2 regions of the Pseudonocardia sp. GCM10023141 genome follow, and region 2 is predicted to be linked to the other one. Evidence: riboswitches for the same ligand, from Rfam matches in the RefSeq annotation. Region 2 holds a riboswitch; the other holds the start of a gene.
The links. A riboswitch is a leader RNA that binds a small molecule or an ion and turns the genes downstream of it on or off. The one in region 2 is predicted to bind cobalamin.
Positions count from the first base shown of each region.

Region 1: linked by a shared signal. The riboswitch ahead of metE (5-methyltetrahydropteroyltriglutamate--homocysteine S-methyltransferase) and the one ahead of ACFPFQ_RS41175 (SAM-dependent methyltransferase) in region 2 are both predicted to bind cobalamin.

Region 1 is NZ_JBHSIR010000087.1:238,639-243,269, reverse strand. Features, by position in the region: partial or broken gene ACFPFQ_RS47820 (hypothetical protein) at 1-182, opposite strand, end outside; gene metE (5-methyltetrahydropteroyltriglutamate--homocysteine S-methyltransferase) at 292-2,568, opposite strand; cobalamin riboswitch at 2,694-2,911, opposite strand; gene ACFPFQ_RS47810 (MFS transporter) at 3,061-4,413, opposite strand; gene ACFPFQ_RS47805 (NAD(P)-dependent alcohol dehydrogenase) at 4,439-4,631, opposite strand, start outside.
Region 2 is NZ_JBHSIR010000069.1:54,770-59,400, reverse strand. Features, by position in the region: gene cobT (nicotinate-nucleotide--dimethylbenzimidazole phosphoribosyltransferase) at 1-1,367, opposite strand, end outside; gene ACFPFQ_RS41175 (SAM-dependent methyltransferase) at 1,355-1,735, opposite strand; cobalamin riboswitch at 1,791-1,911, opposite strand; gene ACFPFQ_RS41170 (MMPL family transporter) at 2,592-2,927, shown strand; gene ACFPFQ_RS41165 (HAD-IA family hydrolase) at 2,921-3,208, shown strand; gene ACFPFQ_RS41160 (cyclodeaminase/cyclohydrolase family protein) at 3,260-3,769, opposite strand; gene cobA (uroporphyrinogen-III C-methyltransferase) at 3,766-4,631, opposite strand, start outside.

The DNA.
Region 1 (4,631 bases), on a different contig from region 2:
GTGACGTTGCTGGCGTGCTCGAAGGCCGCCTTCACCGGGAAGTAGTCGGTGGCCGCGTCGAACCCGCTGATGCAACCTGCCCCGGTCGCTGCGGGCGCAGGCGGCGTGGAACTGCCACAAGCCGTGGCGGCCATCGCCACGGCCGCGAGCACCGCGACGAGCGCCCCGGTCACGTTCTTCATGTCCCTCACCCTTGCACAGGTGTTCAGATGATCCGAGGATGCGTCGAGAACGACGTTGTCATGATCGAAAGGCTCTGTTGATCACGGCAACGTCGTTCTCGACGGTGGGTCAGGCCCGGACGCGAGCCGCTGCCGCCACCAGGTTGCGCAACGACGCCAGCACCTCGGGCTCACCGCGGGTCTTCAGCCCGCAGTCCGGGTTGGCCCACAGCCGGTCCGGCGTGACGAAACGACCGGCCGCGCGCAGCAGCTCCTCGATCTCGTCGGCCGTCGGCACCTCCGGCGAGTGCACGTCGTACACGCCAGGGCCGAGGCCCCGCGTCACGCCGGTGGCCAGCCCCTCGACCTCGGCCATGTGCGACCGGGCCGCCTCCAGCGTGGTGACGTCGGCGTCGAGCCCGTCGATGGCGTCGACGACCGCGGTGAACTCCGAGTAGCACAGGTGCGTGTGCACCTGCGTCGCGTCGGCCACACCACCGGTGGCCAGGCGGAACGCGTCGACCGCCCAGTCGACGTAGGCCTTGCGACCTTCTGCGCGCAGCGGCAGCAGCTCGCGCAGCGCCGGCTCGTCGACCTGGATGACGCGCAGGCCGGCCGCCTCCAGGTCGCTGACCTCGTCACGCAACGCCAGCCCGACCTGCCGGGCGGTGTCGCCCAGCGGCTGGTCGTCGCGGACGAACGACCAAGCCAGGATCGTGACCGGGCCCGTCAGCATCGCCTTGACCGGACGCTGCGTCAGCGACTGCGCGTAGGTGCTCCACGCCACCGTGATCGGCCTCGGCCGCGACACGTCGGCGTAGATCACCGGCGGGCGTACGCAGCGCGAACCGTAGGACTGCACCCAACCGTGCTCGGTGGTGGCGAAGCCGTCGAGGTTCTCGGCGAAGTACTGGACCATGTCGTTGCGCTCCGGCTCGCCGTGCACCAGCACGTCGAGGCCGAGGTCCTCCTGCAGCCGGATCACGCGCTCGATCTCCGCACGCATGCGACGCTCGTACTCGACGTCGTCGAGCTTCCCCGCGCGGTGGGCGGCCCGGTCGGAGCGGATCGCGCGGGTCTGCGGGAACGAGCCGATCGTGGTGGTCGGCACCGGCGGCAGCTGCAGGTGCAGGCGCTGGGCCACGACCCGGTCGGCAGCCGACCCGCGGGCGTAGTGATCGGCGCCGAGTGCGGCGAGGCGGGCCCGCACCTGCTCGTTGCGCTCACCGGAGCGGTCGGCGTTGCGCAGCGCGGCAGCCGCGTCGAACTCGGCGGAAACGCTCTGCCGCCCCTCGCGCAGGGCCCGGCCCAGCAGCACGACCTCGGCCACCTTCTGCTTCGCGAACGCGAGCCGGTCGCGCACGGTGGCGGCCAGGTTGGTCTCGACGTCGACGTCGTAGGGCACGTGCAGCAGCGAGCAGGACGAGCTGATCTCGACCGAGCCGGCCGGGCCCATCAGCGTGGCGGCGCGGGCGAGCGCCGTCTCCAGGTCGGTGCGCCACACGTTGTGCCCGTCGACGACGCCCGCGAGCAGCGTCTTGTGCTGCAGCGCCGGGAGCGTCGCAGCCAGGTCGAGGTCATCGAGGCCCGCCACCAGGTCCAGCGCGATCGCCTCGACCGGGCTGGCCGCCAGCACCGGCAGCGCCGGGCCGAAGTTGCTGTAGTACCCGGCCACGAGGATCTTCGGTCGGCCCGCCACCGCGCCGAGCCTGCGGTAGGCGACGGCGAGCGCGTCCAGCTCGGCTGCCGCGCGGTCGGCGGTGAAGGCCGGCTCGTCGAGCTGCACCCACTCGGCTCCGGCCGCGCCGAGCTCGGCGAGCAGCGCGGCGTACGCGTCGAGCACGGGCTCGAGCAGGTCGAGCGGGCTGAAACCGGCCGGAGCCCCCGGTGCGGCCTTCGCCAGCAGCAGGAACGTGACCGGCCCGATCAGGACCGGACGTGTCGGCACACCGGCCGCGAGCGCTTCGGTGAACTCCTCGACCGGCTTGCGGTCGGCGAGGGTGATCGCGGTGTCGGGGCCCACCTCGGGCACCAGGTAGTGGTAGTTGGTGTCGAAGAACTTCGTCATCTCCAGCGCCGGCACCGAACCGTGGCCCCTGGCCATCGCGAACAGGGTGTCGAGGTCGTCGAGCCCGAGCGCGGCGAAGCGCGGCGGCACCGCGCCGAGGATGCGGGCGGTGTCGAGCACCTGGTCGTAGTAGGAGAACGTGTTGCCGGGCACCGAGTCGAGCCCGGCGGCACGCAGCTGCGCCCAGGTGTCGCGGCGCAGCCCGGCGCCGACGGCGCGTAGGCCGTCCTGGTCGAGCGTGCCCGCCCAGTACTTCTCGACGGCCTTCTTGAGCTCACGGTCCGGGCCGATCCGGGGATAGCCCAGAACGGTCGTGCCGATGGTGTTGCTGGGAGTCACTGCTCTCTCCTCGCGAGCGGACGGAGGATCCGCCGCGTCGCGGGAAGCACGACGGCGCCCGGGCACACCGGTGCCCCGGACATCCGCACGGCCCTCCCACGAGGCCACGGATCCGCGCGCAACCGTCGGGTGCGCACACCGGTGGCAGGTCTTCGGACTCGCGGGCACGCGCCTCCCGGCGCACCTACCGACCGTCGCTTCCCAGGCCCTTCGACCCAGTGCTCGTTGACGGCTCTCGTTCCCACTCACCGCTGCGGGGCAGCCCCGGATTCTCACCGGGTTCCCTCTTGCCTCGGACCCGCCCGTACTGCGACGGGCCCGAACCACCAGCGCTTCGGACTATAGCGGCGCCCGGCGACGTCGCACCTGGCCGTGACGTTGGGCACGTGCCGCCGCCGGGCCGGGACCCGTTCCCGCGTTGCAGGAAGGCCACCTTGCCGCAAGATTCTTGCGGCAAGGTGGCCTTCCTGCAATGGGGTGTCAGCGGGGGTGTCAGCGCGCCGCCGGCACCGGATCGGTCGCGTCCTCGGGCACGTTGAGGTCGCGGTTGAGCGTCTCCGGCGACATCAACGTGGCCACCACGCTGATGATCGCCATCAGCATCATGTAGGCCGCCACCGGGATCCAGGACCCGGTGAACGCGCTGATCAGCGCCGCGCAGATCAGCGGGGCCACGCCGCCACCGAGCACCGACGAGAACTCGCGCGCGAGCGCGACCCCGGCGTAGCGGTAGCGGTTGCCGAACATCTCCGGGAACCAGCTCATCTGCACCGCGACGGCGCCCTGCCCGGCCAGCAGGAAGCCCACGATGATCGCGGCGTAGATCGCCCACGCCGAGCCGGTGCTCAGCGCGATGAACGTGGGGCCGGGCAGCACGACCAGCGCCGAGACGACCGCGAGGTAGATCGGGCGACGTCCGAAGCGGTCGGACAGGATGCCGAACCCGACGGCACCGATGCCGCCGCAGATCGCGCCGACGAGCAGCACCGGCGGCACGAACGACGGGTCCACACCCACGGCGGAGATCAGGTAGGACGCCATGAACACCTGGTAGGTGTAGGACTGCGCCGTCACGCCGACGTTCATGAACAGCGCCAGCAGCACCGGCTTGCGCCCGTGTTCGAGCACCTCGCGCAGCGGCGCCTTCGGCTCCGCGTGCTGCTCCTTGAGCTCGGCGAACACCGGGCTCTCCTGCAGCCGCCTGCGGATGATCCACGCCGCGATCGTCACGAAGATGCTGCTGAGGAACACCAGCCGCCATCCCCATTCCAGCACCGCCTCGGTCGGCAGCAGTTGCACGAGGATCCACGCCAGCGCACCGAGCGCGGTGCCCAGTGCCGCACCGGTCATCACGAGCGATGCCAGCCGCCCGCGACGCCCCGGATAGGCCGTCTCGGTCAGCAGCGTCGCACCGCCTGCCTGCTCGGCACCGGCCCCGAACCCCTGGAAGAACCGGCAGACCACCAGCAGGATCGGCGCCAGCAGCCCGACCTGCCCGTAGGTCGGCAGCAGCCCGATCGCGAGCGTCGCGCCGCCCATCAGCATCAGGGTGGCGACGAGCACCCACTTGCGCCCGAGCCGGTCGCCGAAGTGGGAGAAGAACAGGCCACCGAGCGGCCGGGCCGCGAAGCCGACGGCGTAGGCGCTGAAGCTGGCGAGGATGCCGGCGGCAGGGGTGATGTTCGGGAAGAACAGCTTGCTGAAGACCAGCGCCGAGGCCGTGCCGTAGATGACGAAGTCGTACTGCTCCAGCGCCGTGCCGATGAGGCCGGCCCAGGCTGCTCGGCGCACGCCCTTGCGGCGGGCGGGATCGATCGTGGTCGGGGTGCTCGCGATGGTGTCCATGCGTCCTCGAATGGAGTCAAGTCGATCAGGGGCGGATGACGACCTTCAGGTGTGACGGGTCGAGTACCGGAGCGCGCAGCGCCTCGGCCGTTCTGTCGAGCGGAAAGCGGCCCGTGAGCACGGCGTCGATGTCGACGACACCCCGCTCGACGAGCGCGATCGCGGTCGGGAACGCGTGCGCGTACCGGAACGCGGTCACCAGGTCGATCTCGTAGCGC
Region 2 (4,631 bases):
ATGGGGTCGGCCGGATCGGGCCGGTGCAGGGCGAGTGCCGCGGCGACGACCGCGGTCTTGTGGGCGAGCGTGGCGTCGTCGATGCCGGTGCCGCGGCCGGTGACCTCCGCCGCGCCGGCTCCGGTGAACGCGCAGATCAGCGCCGCCGCTGACGTCGTGTTCGCGATGCCCATGTCGCCGGTGATGAGGCAGCGGTTGCCGCCTGCGACGAGGTCGCGCGCGGTCTCGATGCCCACCTCGACCGCCGCGACGGCCTGCTCGCGCGTCAGCGCCGGGCCCTGCGAGAGGTCGGCGGTGCCGTCGGCGATGCGGCGCGGGAGCAGACCGGGCAGGTCGGCGGGCAGGGGCGACGCCACCCCGATGTCGACGACGCAGACCTCGGCGCCCACGCGGCGGGCGAACGCGTTGACGACGGCGCCGCCCGCGGTGAAGTTCGCGACCATCTGCGCCGTGACCTCCTGCGGCCACGGTGTCACGCCCTGCGCGTGCACCCCGTGGTCGGCCGCGAACACGGCCACCGCGGCGGGCTCCGGGATGGGTGCCGGGCACTGCCCGGCGATCCCGGCCAGCGTCACGGCCACGGCCTCCACCCGTCCCAGCGAGCCGGGCGGTTTCGTCATCCGGTCCAGCCGGTCGGCCGCGGCCGCCCGCGCGGCGGCGTCGGGCGGTGTGATGGCGGCGACGGTCTCGGCGAGCAGGTCCAACGGGTCCTCCCCCGGTAGTCCACGCAGGCCGAAGGCCTCGTGGTGCACGGCCCACCGCAGCGGTCTGCGGCGGGCCCATCCCGACGACTCGAGTTCCGGTCGGTCGGCGAACTCGGTGACGTGCCCGACGCACAGGTAGGCGACGAGCTCCAGGTGCGGGGGCAGGTCCAGCTCGCGGGCGAGCGCCCGCTCGTCACCGAAGCTGACCCAGCCCACACCCAGGCCCTCCGCGCGGGCGGCGAGCCAGAGGTTCTGGACCGCGCCGACCGTGGAGTAGGGCGCGGTGCGCGGCTGGGTGTGGCGACCCAGCGTATGGCGCCCACCGCGGGTGGGGTCGCACGTGACGGCGATGTTGAGCGGGGTGTCGAGGATCGCCTCGACCCGGACGCTGCGGAACGCGTCCGCCCGCGCCGCCGGCAGCGACGCCGCGTAGTCCGCCCGCGCCGCCGCGACGTGCGCCTGCACCCGCTCGCGGGTGGCGCGGTCGCGGATCAGGACGAAGTCCCACGGCTGCGAGAACCCGACGCTCGGGGCGGCGTGGGCGGCGACCAGCACGCGGTGCAGCGCCGCGTCGTCGATCGGGACGTCGGCCCGGAACCCGGAGCGGACGTCGCGGCGGCCTGCGACGACGCGATGGAACGCGTCCCGCGTCAGCTCGTCCACGGGCCCCCGGCCGCCACGAGGCTCTGCATCTCGGTGATGCCGGGCACGAGGCGCACGGTCAGCTCGCCCACCGTGTCGCGCACCGCCGCCGCCAGCGCGTCGAAGGCGAAGTCACCGCCCGGATCACCCTCCGATGCCACCACCGCCGTTCCGCCCGGGTGGGCGGCGAACCACGCCGCCACCGCGGCGGCCGCGCCCACCGGCACCCGCTCGACCCGCCAGGCCTCGGTGTAGAACAGCACCGTCTGCTCGGCACGCCCCACCTCCGGCACGAACACGACGTCGGCCGCGGCGAGCAGATCCGCCGCCCGCACCGTCACCAGACCCGGATCACCGGGTCCGACACCCACTCCCACCAGCACGTTCACGTCGCTCTCCTCCTCGAGGGTCCGCGCCCTCGCTCCGGGGTGATCGACGGCAGGAAGTGTCCTGGCTCCCGGATCGACACGAGCCGCCCGACCTTCCCGCTGCTGCAGTGGTCACGGGTGGGCGATCGCTTCCCGGTGACAGTGGCGGGACCGCGCCGGATTCCCACCGGCTTCCTCCACTGCCGTCGGCCGAAGCCCAACACAGACGGCGGCGGCGGTCAACGCGGCGTGAGAAGGCCGACCTCGCGCGGGTTCGGGATCACCCCACCCGGGTTGGCCGGGCAGCGCCACCGTCGCGCCGCCGCGACCGCGCCAGTCTCGGCTCGTGACACATCCGGAGGCAGGGATCGAGACGGTGCGGCTGGCGACGTGGAGCGCGCGACATCCGTGGCGGGCGGTGGCGGCGTGGTCGTGTTCGTGGCGCTGTGCGTCGGGACGGGATCCGCGGTCGGTACCGACCAGGGATCGATCAGCGCGTTCTGGATCGGCGAGGCCGGGCGGGCGGAGTCCCTCGCCGCCGCGGCCGGGCTGAGCCCGCCGGAGACCGAGAACATCCTCATCACCTCGGCGGCGGGGCCGCTCGACGAGGTCGCGGCGGCCGCGGCGGACGTCCGCGCCGCGCTGCGCGACGTTCCCGGTGTCGCACGGCACGACCGGGGTGCTGCGCCTCGCGGTGCCGTACGCGGAGAACTCCCCGGAGGGGGCGGCGTCGCTGCAGCGGTTGCGGGGACCCTGCTCCCCCAGGCCTTCGGCACCGCTGTCCGGTGCGGGGTGAGCGGAGATCTCCCGCGGCACCGACTACTCGGCGCACCAGGCCGAGCGCATCCCGTGGGTCATCGGCTCCCGGATGCCGCTGATGACGTTCGCGATCCTCGTGGGCCTCTCCACCGACTACCAGATCTTCGTGGTCTACCGGATCCGCGAGGCGGTGCGGCGCGGGGTGTCGACCCGGCAGGCCGTTCGCGAGGGGATCGCGAGCACGGCGGGCGTCGTCACCAGCGCTGCGGCGGTCATGATCTCGGTGTTCGTGAGCTTCCTGCTCATCAACCGGATCGAGATGAAGCAGGTGGCCGTCGGCCTCACCGCGGCCGTGCTGTTCGACGCCGTGGTGCTGCGGATCCCGATCCTGCCGGCCGCCATGACGATCCTCGGGAGTGGACGTGGTGGCCCCGCTACCGCACCGCGATCCTGAGCAACTCCGCTGACGGTGCGCGCCGCGAGGAGTCGCGGCGCTATGGCTTCCCCGACCTCGTCGATGTGCTGCTCTACTCCCACGAGATCGGGATCGCGAAACCCGACCCGCGCGCGTACCAGCTGACCTGCGAGCGGTTGGCGGTCGAGCCCACCGGAGCGGTGTTCGTCGACGATGTACCGGCCAACGTCGAGGCCGCGCGGCAGATCGGCATGCACGCGGTCCTGCACACCGACGCAAGGCAGACGATCATGGCGGTCGAGGCGCTGTTGCGGAGCTGAGCGCGCGGGGCCCGCGAGATGTCAGAAGGGCGTCCATGCTGACGGTGAACGTCAGGAGGGCGTCCTTCCTGACGTGTGCGACGGCGGGGGCGGGGCGTTCGCCGCCACCAGGCCGTCCGCGGTGGTGATCGCCGCCTCGGCCAGCGCGACGGCCGCGAGCGCGTCACCGCGCAGGTTCGGGTTGCCGTCGCGGGCGAGTCCGGCCGCCAGCGCGGCGACCTCGTGGGCGATCGCCGCGATCTCCGCGGGCACGGCCGAAGCGGCGGCGCGGGTGCGCTCGACGGCCGCGGGCCGAGCCGGGTCGTCGCGGGGCAGCCGCAGCGCGGCGAGGAACTCGCGGTACGCGGCGGCATCGGCGTCGGCCAGCGGCTCCGCCCGGTCGCGCAGCGCATCCGCCGCGGCCGGTGCGGCGCCCGGCTCGGGCGCGTAGCGGGCCGCCATCCCCGCGAGCGCGGCGGCCAGCGCGGTGGCGAGTGCGGCCGCGCCACCGCCACCGGGCGCGGGCGTGCGGTCGGCGACGGCCACGAGCAGGTCGCGGACCGACAGGTCGAGCAGGCTCACGACGTGACCTGATGGTCGACGAGACCCGCGACGGGCCCGACGACGATCACCGCGGGCGGGTGGATCTCCTGGTCGCGCACGGCGTCGGCGACCTCGGCGAGCGTGGTGCGCACGGTGCGCTGGATGCGGGTGGTGCCGTCCTGGATCACCGCGACCGGGGAGTCGGCGGGGCGGCCGCCGTCGATCAGGGCCGCGGCGAACAGCCCGATCCGCTCCACGGCCATCATCAGCACGATGGTGCCGCGCAGCCGGCCCAGCGCGGGCCAGTCGACCAGGCTGGTGGGGTGACCCGGGGCGACGTGCCCGGACACCACCACGATCTCGTGGGTGACGCCGCGGTGGCTGACCGGAACGTCGGCGACCGCGGGTGCGGCGAAGGCGCTGGTGATGCCCGGTACGACGGTGACCGGCACGCCGGCCTCGGCGCAGGCGAGCACCTCCTCGAACCCGCGTCCGAAGACGTACGGGTCGCCGCCCTTGAGGCGCACGACGAAGCGGCCCGCCCTGGCGTGCTCGATGAGCAGCTCGTTGATCCGGTCCTGGTGCATCGCGCGCCCGTAGGGGATCTTGGACGCGTCGATGACCTCGACGTGCGGCCCGAGGGTGTCGAGCAGGTCGCGCGGGCCGAGCCGGTCGGTGACCACCACGTCGGCGCGGGCGAGCAGGCGCCGGCCGCGCACCGTGATCAGCTCGGGGTCACCGGGGCCGCCACCGACGAGCGCGACGCCGGGGTGGGCGGGCTCCGCGGCGTCGTCGACGACCCCGGCCTGCAGCGCCTCGACGAGGGCGGTGCGGACCGCGGCCGAGCGGCGCGGGCGACGTCCGGCCAGCACCCCGACCGTCAGGCCGTCGTGGCGCCCGA